2 regions of the Bacillus siamensis genome follow, and region 2 is predicted to be linked to the other one. Evidence: riboswitches for the same ligand, from Rfam matches in the RefSeq annotation. Region 2 holds a riboswitch; the other holds the start of a gene.
The links. A riboswitch is a leader RNA that binds a small molecule or an ion and turns the genes downstream of it on or off. The one in region 2 is predicted to bind lysine.
Positions count from the first base shown of each region.

Region 1: another riboswitch for lysine. It lies ahead of ABDB98_RS15735 (amino acid permease); the one in region 2 lies ahead of ABDB98_RS13015 (aspartate kinase).

Region 1 covers NZ_CP155579.1:3,176,574-3,184,192, reverse strand. Annotated here, with positions in the region: gene modA (molybdate ABC transporter substrate-binding protein) at 1-374, opposite strand, end outside; gene ABDB98_RS15755 (substrate-binding domain-containing protein) at 492-1,418, shown strand; gene ABDB98_RS15750 (LTA synthase family protein) at 1,448-3,304, opposite strand; gene ABDB98_RS15745 (metal-dependent hydrolase) at 3,347-3,829, opposite strand; gene sspJ (small acid-soluble spore protein SspJ) at 4,012-4,152, shown strand; lysine riboswitch at 4,275-4,456, shown strand; gene ABDB98_RS15735 (amino acid permease) at 4,565-5,977, shown strand; gene ABDB98_RS15730 (class I SAM-dependent methyltransferase) at 6,024-6,938, opposite strand; gene ABDB98_RS15725 (iron-hydroxamate ABC transporter substrate-binding protein) at 7,086-7,619, opposite strand, start outside.
Region 2 covers NZ_CP155579.1:2,662,152-2,669,770, reverse strand. Annotated here, with positions in the region: gene ABDB98_RS13035 (electron transfer flavoprotein subunit alpha/FixB family protein) at 1-390, shown strand, start outside; gene ABDB98_RS13030 (alpha-N-arabinofuranosidase) at 603-2,093, shown strand; gene trxA (thioredoxin) at 2,246-2,560, shown strand; gene uvrC (excinuclease ABC subunit UvrC) at 2,708-4,480, shown strand; lysine riboswitch at 4,542-4,720, shown strand; gene ABDB98_RS13015 (aspartate kinase) at 4,846-6,075, shown strand; gene ABDB98_RS13010 (YslB family protein) at 6,123-6,569, opposite strand; gene sdhC (succinate dehydrogenase cytochrome B558) at 6,866-7,474, shown strand; gene sdhA (succinate dehydrogenase flavoprotein subunit) at 7,508-7,619, shown strand, end outside.

The DNA.
Region 1 (7,619 bases), 510 kb from region 2:
GGCACGATCATGACCAGATCGTTTTTCAAAAGGTCCGTGCTGTCCTTTTTGTCGATATCGCCGTCTTGAACAAGCTTTTCGAATTTATCCTCGGCTGCCGAGAAGAATAAATCAGCTCCCGCGCCTTGGGAAATTTGTTTTTGCAGTGTGCCTGATGATCCGAAGTTGTCTTGAATGGCCACATTTGAATGTGATTTTTCGTAGTTGGTTTGGATTTCTTTAAGCGCGTCCTGAGCGCTCGCCGCCGCGGAAACGGTCAGTGTTACTTTTTCGTTTTGTCCGCCTTTGGCCGATTGTCCGGATGAGCAGCCCGCAGTTGCGAGGAAAACGCCCATAACCGCAGTTGTGAATAGTGTCGCTTTCTTTTTCAACATTGTGCACCCCTTATAACTGAATATCATTAGATCAAACTAATTATAACGTAATTGTACGTGAGGGTGCGGTTTTTTTTCAATATCTGAACCGTTATAATAAAAACGGAGCGTGATAATATGACAGAAGCCACTTCCTATACAATAGAAGAAGTTGCGGGCCTTTTGAAGGTCTCAAAACTGACAGTATATGATTTGATAAAAAAAGGACTCATTTCGGCGTACAGGGTCGGAAGACAGATGAGGGTCGATGAAGAAGACTTAAAACAATATAAAGCAAACATGAGGATGTCTAAAGAGCCATCAGCAGTCAAGGCGGCTGACCCGCCCCGCAGGCCGGAGCCGGAAAAAAGGCAGTCTGTTATCATCAGCGGCCAGGATGTGTCGATGGATCTCCTCAGCAAACAGCTGGAACAAAAAATACAGGCGTCCCCGCTCCGCAAGTACAGCGGCAGCTTAAACAGCCTGATCGAGATGTACCGGGGAGCCTGCGACATCGTCAGTCTGCATCTGTATGATGGGGAGACGGGGGAGTATAACATCCCGTATGTGAAGCGCATTCTTTCAGGAGAGCCATTTGCGCTCTTTCATGTCGTGCTTCGGCAGGCCGGATTATACGTGAAAAAGGGCAATCCGCTGAACATTCAGGGCTTTCAGGATTTGAGCAGGAAGGATGTCCGTATCGTCAATCGCGAAAAAGGATCAGGCGCGAGGGTGCTGCTGGACGAACAGCTCAGATCATTCGGCATCACGCCGTCTGAGGTTGCCGGCTACCATGACATTGTCACGGATCATTTGTCAGCGGCTTCACAAGTATCAGGCGGAAAAGCGGATGCGGGAATCGGTTCGCAGCATGCGGCGCATATAGCCGGCACGGATTTTATCCCGGTAATCAGTGAGCAGTACGATGTGGTCGTTTTAAAACAAAACCGGGAGCTTGTTCAAAGCGTGCAGGACATTCTCAATTCCGGGGAATTCAAGTCTCAGCTTTCTCAATTATCCGGATATGATACGAAAATGACCGGTCGGCTCATATATGAAACATAAAAAACCCCTCCAATGACGGAGGGATTTTTTTATTGTTTGTAAAACCGCAGCAGGTCGCCGTTTAATATTTTATCGGAGAGCATCAGTTCTTGTTCCGCTTTTTCTTTCTCATCGCTGCACACGCCTATGTCAGAAAGCGGTTCGCCCGTTTTGCGGCTGTAACACGTATTTTTCGTATAAATATGATCACCCGTGATAAAGCTGCCGTTTCTCAGCACAGCAAATGGAGTCCGCTCTTTGGAAAACAGGTCATTGCCGAACTGAATGCTGCCTTTCGTTTCAATGCCGAGCAGATGAAGCAGCGTCGGTCTTACATCAACCTGTCCCGCGGCGGAAGCGATCGTTTCCGGCTCACGGTCGGTCACCCCGGGAATATGAATGATAAACGGCACGCGCTGGAGCTGAACCGTATCAAACGGCGTGATTTCTTCTTTTCCCAAGAATTCGGCAAGTCCTTTATTGTGGGCTTCGGATATGCCGTAATGATCTCCCATCAGGACGATCATCGCGTTGTCATACAGCCCTTCTTTTTTCAGCTTGTTGAAAAAGTGTTTTAGCGCCTCATCTTCATAGCGGACCGTCGTCACATAACGGTTTAACAAATCACTGCTTGTGTCCGGTTCCTCAATGAGCTGATCCTGTTTATCAATTTCAAAAGGAAAATGGTTGGTCAAAGTCAGCAGGCTTGCGTAAAACGGCTGCGGAAGCTTCTTTAATTTTTCCGCTGACTGTTCGAGAAATTCCTTGTCCTTCAGACCCCAGCCCGTTGAATTTTCCGGTGTCACCTTAAATTCATCCGCGTCGAAAAAACGGTCGATGCCGAATGCCCCGTACATCTCATCCCGGTTCCAAAAGGCTTTATGATTGGCATGCAGAACGGCCGAATAGTACTGATGGTCTTTTAACGTATGGTACAGCGTATTGAACCGGTGGCCGCTTTTGGTGAAAAAAACGGCGCCGCTTGAAGACGGATACAGCGAATTCGCAGTAATGAATTCTGAATCTGAGGTTTTTCCCTGTTCGGTCTGCTGATAAAAGTGAGTGAAGTCATAGCTTTTTTTCCGCAGCTTATTCATAAACGGGGTAATCTCCCGCCCGTTGACCCGTTCATCCATCACAAAACGCTGTGTTGATTCAAGCGTGACAAAAATCACATTACGCCCTTTAGCAAGCCCGAACTTTGCATCGGACGGGCGGCTGTAGTCGGCTTGGGTGTAGTTCGCGACCGCGGCAAGACTGTCTTCGTCGGCAAACGCTTTAGCCCCTGCATTCAGCGTCTGCGAAATGGTGTCATACAAATGAAAGTGGAACAGGCCGATTCCTTTTACGAGCGCTTCACGATCAAAAGGATGCCTGAACAGCTTCGGCTGCTCGGCCTCAGACAGCGCAAGGTTGCACAGCATGAGGCCGGCTGATGCCCACGCATACGCTTTAACAGTCCGGGCGCCCGCTTTTCCCTTTCCGGCTTTATGTTTTCCCGCTAGGTAAAACAGAACCGCAATATCCGCGAATAAAGCGATGTACAGCGGGTGAAACAGCTCTTGGACGCTGCTTCCCATATCGCCCATATTGCTCGCCTGAAACAAAACCGGTATGGTGATAAAATCAATATAAAACCCGTAAAACACCGTATTCGCGATTAAAATCCCCGTCAGCATCACATTCGCCGAAAGCAGAAAGATCCGCTGCTTTTTTTCTGTCAGCAGCGGGCCGATGCCGAACAGCGGCACAATAAAGCTCAGCGGATTAATGAGAAGCAGACATTCCTCAAGAACCGAATTGTTCTGCAGATCAAAACCGAGCTTGTAAACGGCGTATGTTTTTATCCACATGAACAGGATGGACAGGCATAAAAACCGATGATTGCTGAAAAAGGATTTTTTCATATGTATGACTCCTCACCCTAAAAGCGAAAAGACGCTTTTTGTTTAAGAGATGCGGCCGTGAACCAATTCGTATAAATAATAGCAGGATACAATCGTTAACCCGGCCAGCACAAGCTGCTCCGAAAAGCTCCCCGTCCTCATATAAAGGGGAAGACGGAAGCGGATGGCGGACGGAAACAGCAGTTTAATGCCGTTGACGGTCCATGCGTCAAGCACAAGGTGGCTTGCCATTCCGATCATCAGTCCGGCGGAGATGCTCGGATTCGGGATATAGGCTGCCGTGATGAAAAACATAATAAGCATAAACAGCAGACTGTGTGTAAACGTTCTGTGGCCGAACACCGTGCTTACGATTTTGGACAGAACGGGCAGCGTTCTGCCGATTTTGCTTTTCGTGTGGCAAATATCGGGAATCAGCGCCCCGAGGGCACCCGCAGAGGTCATAAGGACCGGATCATACCCGTAATAATACGCAATTGCGGAACAAGAAGCGATGCCTCCCATGATGTGTGTTTTTCCTGTCATTTTTCGCTTCTCCTTTTTATTTTTGCCAAAATCCCCTGAATTACAAATATATCAAGAGAATGCATGTTTGATCAACAAACTTTACCTGTTCCGCCAAAAGGAAGGAGAACGGATTCCGCATATTCTGCCGCGGAAAAAGACACATTATAGGTGTACCTATATTTGATAAAGAGGTGATACAGATGGCTTTCTTTAACAAAGAAAAAGGCAAAAACAGCGATAAAAACAAAAACGTCATTCAAGGTGCGCTTGATGACGCCAGTGCAGCTTTGAAAGACGATCCGCTTCAAGAAGCTGTTCAAAAGAAAAAAAACAACCGCTGACTATATAAAACGGGTAGGGCGAATGCTCTATCCGTTTTCCGTCTAATTTTTCCCTTTGACAGATCTTTTTATCTCTGATAACCTCTGAGTAGAATTGAATGATAAAAATCCTCACTCTTTCTCGGTGAGGTAGAGGTTGCGCTTGATGATGAGTCGCACATGCCAGGCTGATAAGGGGCCGCAAAACATGTGTTAAAGGCATCAGCGCCGAAGTGTAAAGAAAGCCGATCCTTCTTTATGCTGGGACTGTATCTGAATAAGTGCAGGACTGCCGCGTGCTTTTTCGCGGAGGGCTATCCGGAGATCAAGGGTGTGTGTTTCTTTAAGCATGGACTTTTGTTCAGGCTTTTTTTGTGTGTAAATATGGTCTCGGGGTCTGGTCCGTACGAATGAACAACCAGGAGGTACAGGAATGGAACAGACGAAAAAATGGGGTTTTTGGTTATTAACGGCATTTGTCGTAGGAAATATGGTAGGCTCGGGCATCTTTTCCCTTCCGAGCACGCTCGCAAAAATCGCGAGCCCGTTCGGCGCTACATCGGCATGGCTTTTAACGGGAGCCGGTGTGTTAATGATCGCGCTTGTCTTCGGTCACTTATCCATCCGCAAGCCTGAGCTGACGGCGGGGCCGCAAAGCTATGCGAGAGCGCTGTTCAGTGATCGGAAAAAAGGGAACGCAGCCGGTTTCACGATGGTGTGGGGCTACTGGGTGGCGAGCTGGATCAGCAACGTGGCGATCATCACCAGCCTTGCCGGATATTTAACTTCTTTTTTCCCGATTTTAACGGATAAGCGTGAAATGTTTTCAATCGGCGGTCAGGCGGTTACACTTGGCCAGCTGCTGACATTTGCCGTATGTACGGTTTTATTATGGGGCACTCACACGATTCTCGTTTCCAGCATGAACGGTGCGAGTAAATTAAATTTCGTTACGACGTTTTCAAAGGTATTAGGATTTATCTTCTTTATCATTGCAGGTTTGTTTGTATTTCAAACGTCGTTTTTTGATCATTTTTATTTTCCGGTTCAGACAGGTCCTCACACGGTTGAGGGAATCGGCGGTCAGGTCCACAATGCGGCGATTTCAACATTATGGGCGTTCGTCGGAATTGAATCGGCAGTCATCTTATCCGGGCGCGCCCGTTCGCAGCGCGACGTGAAACGCGCCACCATTACCGGCTTATTGATCGCGCTCAGCATCTATATTATCGTGACATTGATTACGATGGGCGTGCTTCCGCATGGTAAGCTTGTCGGCTCGGAAAAACCGTTTGTTGACGTATTATACGCGATCGTCGGCAATGCGGGAAGCATCATCATGGCGATTTTGGCGATCCTCTGTCTGTTCGGGACGATGCTCGGCTGGATTCTTCTCGGCTCTGAAGTTCCGTATCAAGCCGCGAAATCAGGAGACTTTCCCGCCGCTTTTGCAAAAACGAATAAACAGGGAAGCCCGGTTGTGTCGTTAATCGTCACGAATGTGATGTCACAGATCTTTATCTTTTCGGTTATTTCCCGGACAATCAGTGACGCGTTTACGTTTTTAACAACGGCGGCGACACTCGCTTATCTGATTCCGTATCTCGTATCTGCGTTTTACAGCCTGAAGCTCGTGCTGACGGGTGAAACGTATGACGAAATCAAGGGTTCAAGAGTGAAGGACGGTTTCATCGCCATCCTTGCCTGCATTTATTCTTTTTACGTCATTATTACCGGAACGGCCGATTTAACGACCTTTATTCTCGGGATCGGACTGTTTTTCGTCGGTCTGCTGTTATATCCTTTCGTTTCAAAGAAATTTGCAAACAACAGACAATCCGTATAAAAAAAGACATCTCACGTCTGTGGGATGTCTTTTTTGGTGTCAGCGGTTACTTTTTGACGGCGTGTATATAATGAATGGTCTCGAATGCGGTTAAATGGTCAGTGCGCCCGCTGAAAAAACGGTCATTGATAACCGCTGGAGATAAATGTTCATAAATAAGCAGGCATGATGATTCTAACATTTTTTCAATTTCTTTATAGCTGAAACACGACAGCATCGGTTCTCCGCCTGCCGCAGCCATTTTCACCATGTTCTCCACTCTGTTTGACAGTCCTTTTTCTTCAAAGAGCGATTCATCCGCATAATCAAACACGATAGAGCTGCCGGGCGGGACTTCGGCAAATAATTGTGTAAGCAGGCGGGCCAGATGCTTTTTCGTAAGATAATATGACACACCGAGCAGGCTGAAAAAGGTTTTTCGGCGGGAAAAACCTTCCTGATTCAGACGGCTGAAAGAAAGCGGAGCCGTAAAGTCCATCGGCGCAAAATGAAGACGGCTCGGAATATCGCGCTCAAGACGTTTTAATCTGTTTAATTTGTCTTTCTGTGAAGCGCGGAGATCCACTTCAAAGATGTCTAAGCCGTTTGTCACCTCGGGATGCCTGAAACAGAAAGTATCCAGCCCCGCGCCAAGGATGACATACTGTTTAACCCCGAGCTTCACTTCATTCAGGAGCACTTCTTCACAATACGCCGCACGTGCTAACGGTGTAGGAGACAGCTGGACTTGAGTCACCCATTTTAAGATGTCATCCGGTTTGCCTTGAAGCCTCCGGGCCATGTCTTTGCTGAAAAATGATATACCTTGAATCAAATGATCGCTGATGTCCGACAGCTCTTTTTCAGATAAAAGATCTTGTGCCAAGAAATCATCAAATATCACCGGTGTGTCGTATTTACTGTGGTACGCCCTTACGAAAGCGGACAGCAGGGAAGTCATACTCGCCTTATTTTCTCTCATATTAAAGATCCTCCGTTATTTACGTCAATCTCCGGCCGGGAGAACCTTATTATACATGTTAATCCAAAAATGTAAATTATAGTATAAATGAATTTTTTTGTCAAGTTTTTGGCGTCATAAAAAGCCGCTGTGACAGCGGCTCCCGGGTTACTTTGTTAAGCTTTTTGTGATGTAGTCGAGCTGGCCTTCGAGTGAGATCGGGTCTGAGAAATAGAAGCCGATCGGATCAATGCGGTAGACATGGTTTTGCTTGACGGCATCGAGATTCTTCCAGATTGAACTGTCAAGCACGCCTTTGTCGTCACCGCCGGCCTGCCACGGCCCCATAAAGATATAGTCTCCCGCGAAGTCAGGCAGTTTTTCAAGTGAAATGCTGGCGTAGCCCGGCCCTTGATGAATGGCTCTTTCCTGCGTCAGTTTTGTGGCTTTCAGCCCGAGTTTGTCATAAATGATGCTTCCGCCGCGGCCGAAGTCTTTACCGAATACATAGATGTCTTTTCCGTTTGTCTGCATGATGGAGATGGTTTTTGAGCCGACCGCTTTTTGAACTTTTGTTTTAGCGGCAGCGGTTTTCTTATCCCATTCAGCCAGCCATTTGTCTGCTTTATCTTCAGTGCCCGTCATTTTCGCAAACTCTTTGAATTGATCAATGTTGCTGAGCTTGTCATATTTAATGGCGAT
Region 2 (7,619 bases):
GGCGTGGATTTATCAGAAGCGAAAATCATCGTTGCGGGCGGCCGCGGTGTAAAAAGCAAAGATGGGTTTGAACCGTTAAAAGAACTTGCCGAAGTGCTGGGAGCAGCGGTGGGCGCTTCGCGCGGCGCGTGTGACGCGGACTATTGCGACTATTCTCTTCAAATCGGCCAGACGGGGAAAGTCGTTACACCGGATTTGTATATTGCCTGCGGGATTTCCGGAGCGATTCAGCACTTGGCGGGGATGTCAAACAGTAAAGTGATCGTTGCCATCAACAAAGACCCGGAAGCGGAAATATTCAAAATAGCGGACTACGGAATTGTCGGCGATTTGTTCGAAGTGGTTCCGCTCCTGACCCAGGAATTTAAAAAGGCCAATATTCATTCATAACCAAAACCCTCTGGCTTCATTTGTCAGAGGGTTTTGGTTTGTGATGATTGGTTCGTATAAATTATCTATTGTCAAAATAATAGATTGACATGTACGAACCAATATAATAAGCTTTCTGTAAAGCGCTTACATAATTATCCTTTCAGCATATATCCCAGATACATAGATTGGCTGTAGTGCTTTCATTCTTATTAAGAAAGGAATGATCAAGTATGTCTCACAATACGGCAGTCATTCAAACGGATATCACACGGGGAACCATTAACAAAAACATATACGGACATTTCGCGGAACACTTAGGAAGAGGCATATATGAGGGCATCTGGGTCGGAAAAGATTCCGATATTCCGAATACCGGCGGAATCAGGACGGATGTCGCCTCCGCCCTCAAACAGCTCCAGATTCCCGTTCTCAGATGGCCCGGCGGCTGTTTTGCTGATGAATATCATTGGGCAAACGGCGTAGGGGAACGAAAAACCATGCTGAATACCCATTGGGGCGGAACGATTGATTCAAACGAATTCGGCACGCACGAATTTATGATGCTTTGTGAACTGCTCGGCTGCGAACCGTACATCGCCGGAAACGTCGGCAGCGGGACGGTTAAGGAAATGGCTGATTGGATTGAATACATGACGTTTGAAGCGGGCACGCCGATGTCCGACTGGAGAAAGGAAAACGGGCGGGAAAAACCGTGGAAGCTGAAATATTTCGGTATAGGAAATGAGAACTGGGGCTGCGGCGGAAACATGAATCCTGAGTATTACGCCGATCTTTATCGGAACTTTCAAACCTATGTCCGCAATTACAGCGGGAACGAAATCTATAAAATTGCCGGCGGTGCGAATGTCGACGATTACCGCTGGACAGAAACATTAATGAAAAAAGCCGCTGATCTCATGGACGGGCTGAGCCTGCATTATTACACAATACCGGGCGACTTTTGGAAGGGAAAAGGATCAGCGACGGAGTTTACGGAAGATGAATGGTTCATCACGATGAAAAAGGCGGCCCATATGAATGAATTGATTACAAGGCACAGCGCCATTATGGATCAATACGATCCGGAAAAAAGAGTCGGTCTGATCATTGATGAATGGGGGACGTGGCTTGACCCTGAGCCTGGCACGAATCCAGGCTTTCTGTATCAGCAGAACACGATTCGCGACGCACTTGTCGCCGCCACGCATTTTCACATTTTTCATCAGCACGCAGACCGTGTGCAGATGGCCAATATCGCGCAAACCGTCAACGTGCTTCAGGCAATGATCCTGACAGAAGGGAAAAATATGCTGCTGACGCCGACATATCATGTATTTGATATGTTTAAGGTTCACCAAGATGCTGCTCTTTTAGCCGCAGAAACAAAAGCGGCCGAATACGAATGGAAAGACGGCAGGCTCCCGCAAGTCAGTATTTCCGCCTCCAAACAGCAAAACGGAGACATCCATATCAGCATGTGCAATATCGATCATCTGCATAAAGCTGACGTGAAGATTGAACTGCGGGGGATGAAAAAGACAGGGAAGCCTTCGGGAACGATTCTGCATGCTGAAAAAATGAATGCCCACAATACATTCAGCAGCCCTGAAAACGTCAAACCGAAGCCGTTTTCCGGGTTTACGCAGAAGGGCGGAAACCTGGAGGCGGAGCTTCCTCCGATGGCGGTTGTATTAATCACGCTGCCGGCGGGTCCATCTTAAGTTTTGAACGCCTGCTGACCGGTTATCATACATTCTATAAATAAGATTATTTTCGGCGGGTTCGGGAGAAAATAATATAAGCATTAAATTAGCATGAACGAATGGGAGATGCTATACTAAAAATCATCATTTGACAATTGGAGGAATAACAAATGGCTATCGTAAAAGCAACTGATCAATCGTTCTCAGCTGAAACAAGTGAAGGTGTCGTATTAGCTGATTTCTGGGCTCCTTGGTGCGGACCTTGTAAAATGATCGCGCCCGTTCTTGAAGAGCTTGATCAAGAAATGGGAGACAAACTGAAAATCGTCAAAATCGACGTGGATGAAAACCAAGAAACTGCCGGTAAATACGGCGTCATGAGCATCCCGACACTTCTTGTGTTAAAAGACGGAGAAGTGGTTGAAACATCTGTCGGCTTCAAACCGAAAGAAGCCCTTGAAGAGCTTGTAAACAAACATCTGTAAGCCGAAAGTTTCCATTACGGCTGCGGCAGGGCGATTCCTTTAAAAGGGATCGCCTTTTTTGATCTTCCAAAAGCTGAGAATGGAGAAAAACAAATGTTCGTGATACACTGAATGGACACAAGAAATGAATGTAAGGAAGGGTAACGTATGAATAAACAACTGAAAGAAAAGCTGGCCCTCCTTCCCGATCAGCCGGGCTGTTATCTAATGAAAGACCGTCAAAAAACAGTCATCTACGTGGGGAAAGCGAAAGTGCTGAAAAACAGGGTGAGATCCTATTTCACCGGTTCTCACGATGCAAAAACCCAAAGGCTTGTGACGGAGATTGAGGACTTTGAATATATCGTGACTTCCTCCAATCTTGAAGCGCTTATTTTGGAAATGAATCTGATTAAAAAATACGATCCGAAATACAATGTCATGCTGAAAGATGATAAAACCTATCCCTTTATTAAAATCACCCATGAACGCCATCCGCGGCTTATTGTCACCCGCAATGTCAAAAAAGACAAAGGGCGCTATTTCGGCCCGTACCCGAATGTACAGGCGGCGCGGGAAACGAAAAAACTGCTGGACCGCCTTTATCCGCTCAGGAAGTGCTCAAATCTTCCGGACCGCGTCTGTCTCTATTACCATCTCGGACAATGCCTCGCTCCATGTGTAAAGGATATTTCTGAGGAGACAAACCGCGAGCTTGTGGAAGACATCACCCGCTTTTTAAAGGGAGGGCATAACGAGGTCAAAAAAGAGCTTGAAGAGAAAATGGCAGAGGCGGCGGAAAAGCTTGAATTTGAACGGGCTAAAGAATTCCGCGATCAGCTTGCTTACATCGAATCGACGATGGAAAAGCAGAAAATGACCATGAATGACCTTCTGGACCGCGATGTGTTCGCTTATGCGTACGATAAAGGCTGGATGTGCGTTCAAGTCTTTTTCATACGCCAAGGAAAGCTGATCGAACGCGATGTCAGCATGTTTCCGATGTACCAGGAAGCGGATGAAGAATTTCTGACCTTCATCGGCCAGTTCTATTCGAAAAACAATCACTTTCTGCCCAAGGAAATTCTGGTGCCTGACAGCGTTGACAGGGACATGATCAGCGAGCTTTTGGAAACCGCCGTGCATCAGCCGAAAAAAGGCCCGAAAAAAGAACTGCTTCTGCTTGCGCACAAAAACGCGAAAATCGCCCTGAGGGAAAAGTTCTCATTAATCGAGCGGGATGAGGAACGGTCAATCGGTGCAGCCGAACGGCTCGGCGAAGCATTGAACATTTACACGCCGCACCGGATTGAAGCGTTTGACAACTCCAATATTCAAGGCACAAACCCTGTATCGGCCATGATTGTCTTTATTGACGGAAAACCGAATAAAAAGGAATACCGCAAATATAAAATCAAAACCGTAACAGGGCCTGACGATTACGGATCAATGAGAGAAGTCGTCAGAAGAAGATATTCGAGGGTGCTCCGCGAAAATCTCCCGCTGCCGGATTTAATCATCATTGACGGCGGAAAAGGGCAGATTAACGCGGCGCGCGACGTGCTTGAGAATGAGCTCGGCCTTGATGTCCCGGTAGCGGGATTGGCGAAAGATGACAAACACCGAACATCCAACCTTCTGATCGGCGACCCGCTTGAACCGGTATTTCTGGAGCGGAACAGCCAGGAATTTTACCTGCTTCAGCGCATTCAGGATGAAGTTCACCGTTTTGCGATCAGCTTTCACAGACAGATCCGGGGAAAAAGCGCCTTTCAATCCGTATTGGATGATATCCCGGGGATCGGCGAAAAACGCAAAAAAATGCTCTTAAAGCATTTCGGTTCTGTCAAAAAGATGAAGGAAGCAAGTCTTGACGATATCAAAAAAGCCGGTGTGCCGGCTGCGGCCGCTCAGCTGCTGTTTGAAAAATTGAAAAAATAGTATTGTGCTTTTCTGAAAAGTCTGCTAGAATGTGAACTAATTTCATAAGATCGTGTTATATGGTGAAGATAGAGGTGCGAACTTCAATAGTATGCCTTTGGAGAATGATGGATTCTGCGAAAAAGGCTGAAAGGGGAGTTCGCCGAAGTGAAACACATCCCATCGGTGTGCTTTGCTGGCTTTGCATTAAATAAATGTAAAGCTGTCAAGAATTCATTTTCTTGGAGGGCTATCTCGTTGTTCATAATCAATCGTAATGATATGAAAAAGCAATGAGAGCTATTCCTCTCATTGCTTTTTTTATTGTGGACACAACGCTCTTTTCTCCTCACCCGCACGAACCAAAATGTAAAGGGTGGTCTAGTATGGGTCTTATCGTACAAAAATTCGGAGGCACTTCCGTCGGCTCTGCCGAAAAAATTCAAAATGCCGCAAATCGCGCCATTGCTGAAAAGAAAAAAGGACATGACGTCGTAGTCGTCGTTTCGGCAATGGGAAAATCAACCGACGCGCTCGTTAATCTGGCGGCGGAAATGACATCTGAGCCAAGCAGACGCGAGATGGATATGCTTCTGTCTACGGGAGAGCAGGTCACGATTTCGCTTTTGGCCATGGCGCTTCAAGAAAAAGGATATGACGCCGTCTCTTATACGGGCTGGCAGGCGGGTGTCCGCACGGAGGCTGTCCACGGCAATGCGAGAATTACGGATATTGATATCACCGCAATTCAGGCGCAGCTTGCAGAAGGCAGGATTACAGTTGTCGCCGGTTTCCAGGGAGTAACCGAAGACGGCGGCATCACGACGCTCGGACGGGGCGGTTCCGATACGACGGCGGTCGCTCTTGCCGCAGCTTTAAAAGCGGATAAATGCGACATTTACACGGATGTTCCGGGCGTGTTTACGACAGATCCGCGGTACGTCCGGTCAGCGAGAAAACTGGCGGGAATTTCTTACGATGAAATGCTGGAGCTTGCAAATCTCGGAGCGGGTGTTCTGCACCCGCGGGCGGTTGAGTTTGCGAAAAACTACCAAGTGCCTTTGGAAGTGCGGTCAAGCACGGAACATGAAGCTGGAACATTAATTGAGGAGGAATCATCAATGGAGCAGAATTTAATCGTCAGAGGAATTGCATTTGAAGACCAGATTACAAGGGTGTCCGTCACGGGCCTGACAAGCGGGCTGACAACACTTTCAACGATCTTCACCGCGCTGGCGAAACGAAACATCAACGTTGACATCATTATTCAGACACAAGCGGACAATGGGGAAGCAGACATTTCTTTCTCAGTGAAAACGGAAGATTCCGCGCAAACGGTCGCTGTGCTTGAAGAATATAAAAACGCGCTTGACTATGAAAAAATTGAAACTGAAAGAAAGCTGGCGAAAGTATCCATTGTCGGATCAGGCATGGTCTCTAATCCCGGCGTCGCCGCGGACATGTTTGCCGTACTGGCGGAAAAAAATGTACAAGTCAAAATGGTCAGCACATCTGAAATAAAAGTATCAGCGGTTGTCAGTGACAATGATATGGTGAAAGCAGTCGAAGCGCTTCATGATGCGTTTGAGCTTTCTAAACAGCCGTCTGCCGTATAAACGGGCAGGCAAAAAGGCGGGACTTTTAAGTCACCGCCTTTTTTCAATTATACAGGGTCCTTCATATCCCATTTCACGGTCAGGACGACTTTATCCGCTCTCTTTTTGACCTGTTCATAAGATTCTGCAATCTGATCGTTCATCAATTGAATCTGTTCGGCTATAAAACCGGCTTCAAGCTGAAAACACGGCTCTTTCTGGTGTTTGAGCCTGCTGGAAACGAGCGGTCCTTCCAGTTCAAATTCCAGCTCTTGCTTTTTTGATCCTGTATTTGTCAAAGTTCCCCAGCCGGCTTTTTCAAAAAAGGCGGGGATTTCTTCCCATGATTGAAGAGGAAATTTGCGGGCGAGGCGTTTCCCCGCCCAATACATCATGGATGAATGCTCCGGGCCGAGGATATCCGGAAGCACGATTTCCCGGATTAATTCGTAGCCGTATGCGCTGACGCCGAGTTCAGTTAAAGGTTCTAAAGCTGCTTCATAATTATTCTTCATATTATGTATTCCCCTCTCTCCTTCGTTTATTATAGCTTAAACAGGGGGGAGGATTACAGGATGATCCTATAAAACACGTGAAAAAAAGTGAAAAAGGTATTGCAGGAAAATAAAATTTTCACGTCAAATAATCAATTCCGAAAATTATAATTTATGTACACGTTTTCTTGACGCCCTTTTGAGGGAGGAGTAAAATGAAATTGTCAATAAATTTTAATAAAGTGCTTACAATTGAAACGAAGTGGGGGCAGAGATTTTAGCACATTTCGCACTTAAATCAAACAGGGGGTAAAGTAATGTCTGGGAACAGAGAGTTTTATTTTCGAAGATTGCATTCCTTGCTCGGTGTGATTCCGGTCGGCATCTTTTTGATCCAGCATTTAGTCGTCAACCAATTTGCCGCAAGGGGAGCGGATGCGTTTAACAAGGCGGCCGGCTTTATGGACAGTCTGCCGTTCAGGTATGCGTTAGAAATTTTTATTATTTTCTTACCTTTAATTTATCATGCGGTTTACGGTGTGTACATAGCATTTACTGCGAAAAACAACGCTGGCCACTACAGCTATTTCAGAAACTGGATGTTTGTGCTTCAGCGTGTCACCGGTATTCTCACCCTTATTTTCGTCAGCTGGCATGTGTGGCAGACGCGGATTGCCGCACAGATGGGCGCTGAAGTCAACTTCGATATGATGGCGAATATTCTGAGCTCGCCGTTTATGCTCGGATTTTACATTGTAGGCGTTTTATCAGTTATTTTTCACTTTTCAAACGGCTTATGGTCTTTTGCGGTCACATGGGGGATCACGGTCACGCCGCGTTCTCAAAGAATTTCGACTTACGTTACGCTGATTATATTTTTAGCGCTTTCATACGTGGGTCTAAAAGCGATTTTTGCGTTTGTGTAAGAGAACTAGATTACTAGAGGGAGAGGGGCTATCATGAGTCAATCAAGCATTATCGTAGTCGGCGGGGGTCTTGCCGGCCTCATGGCGACAATTAAAGCAGCGGAATCAGGTACGGCCGTTAAATTGTTTTCCATCGTTCCGGTCA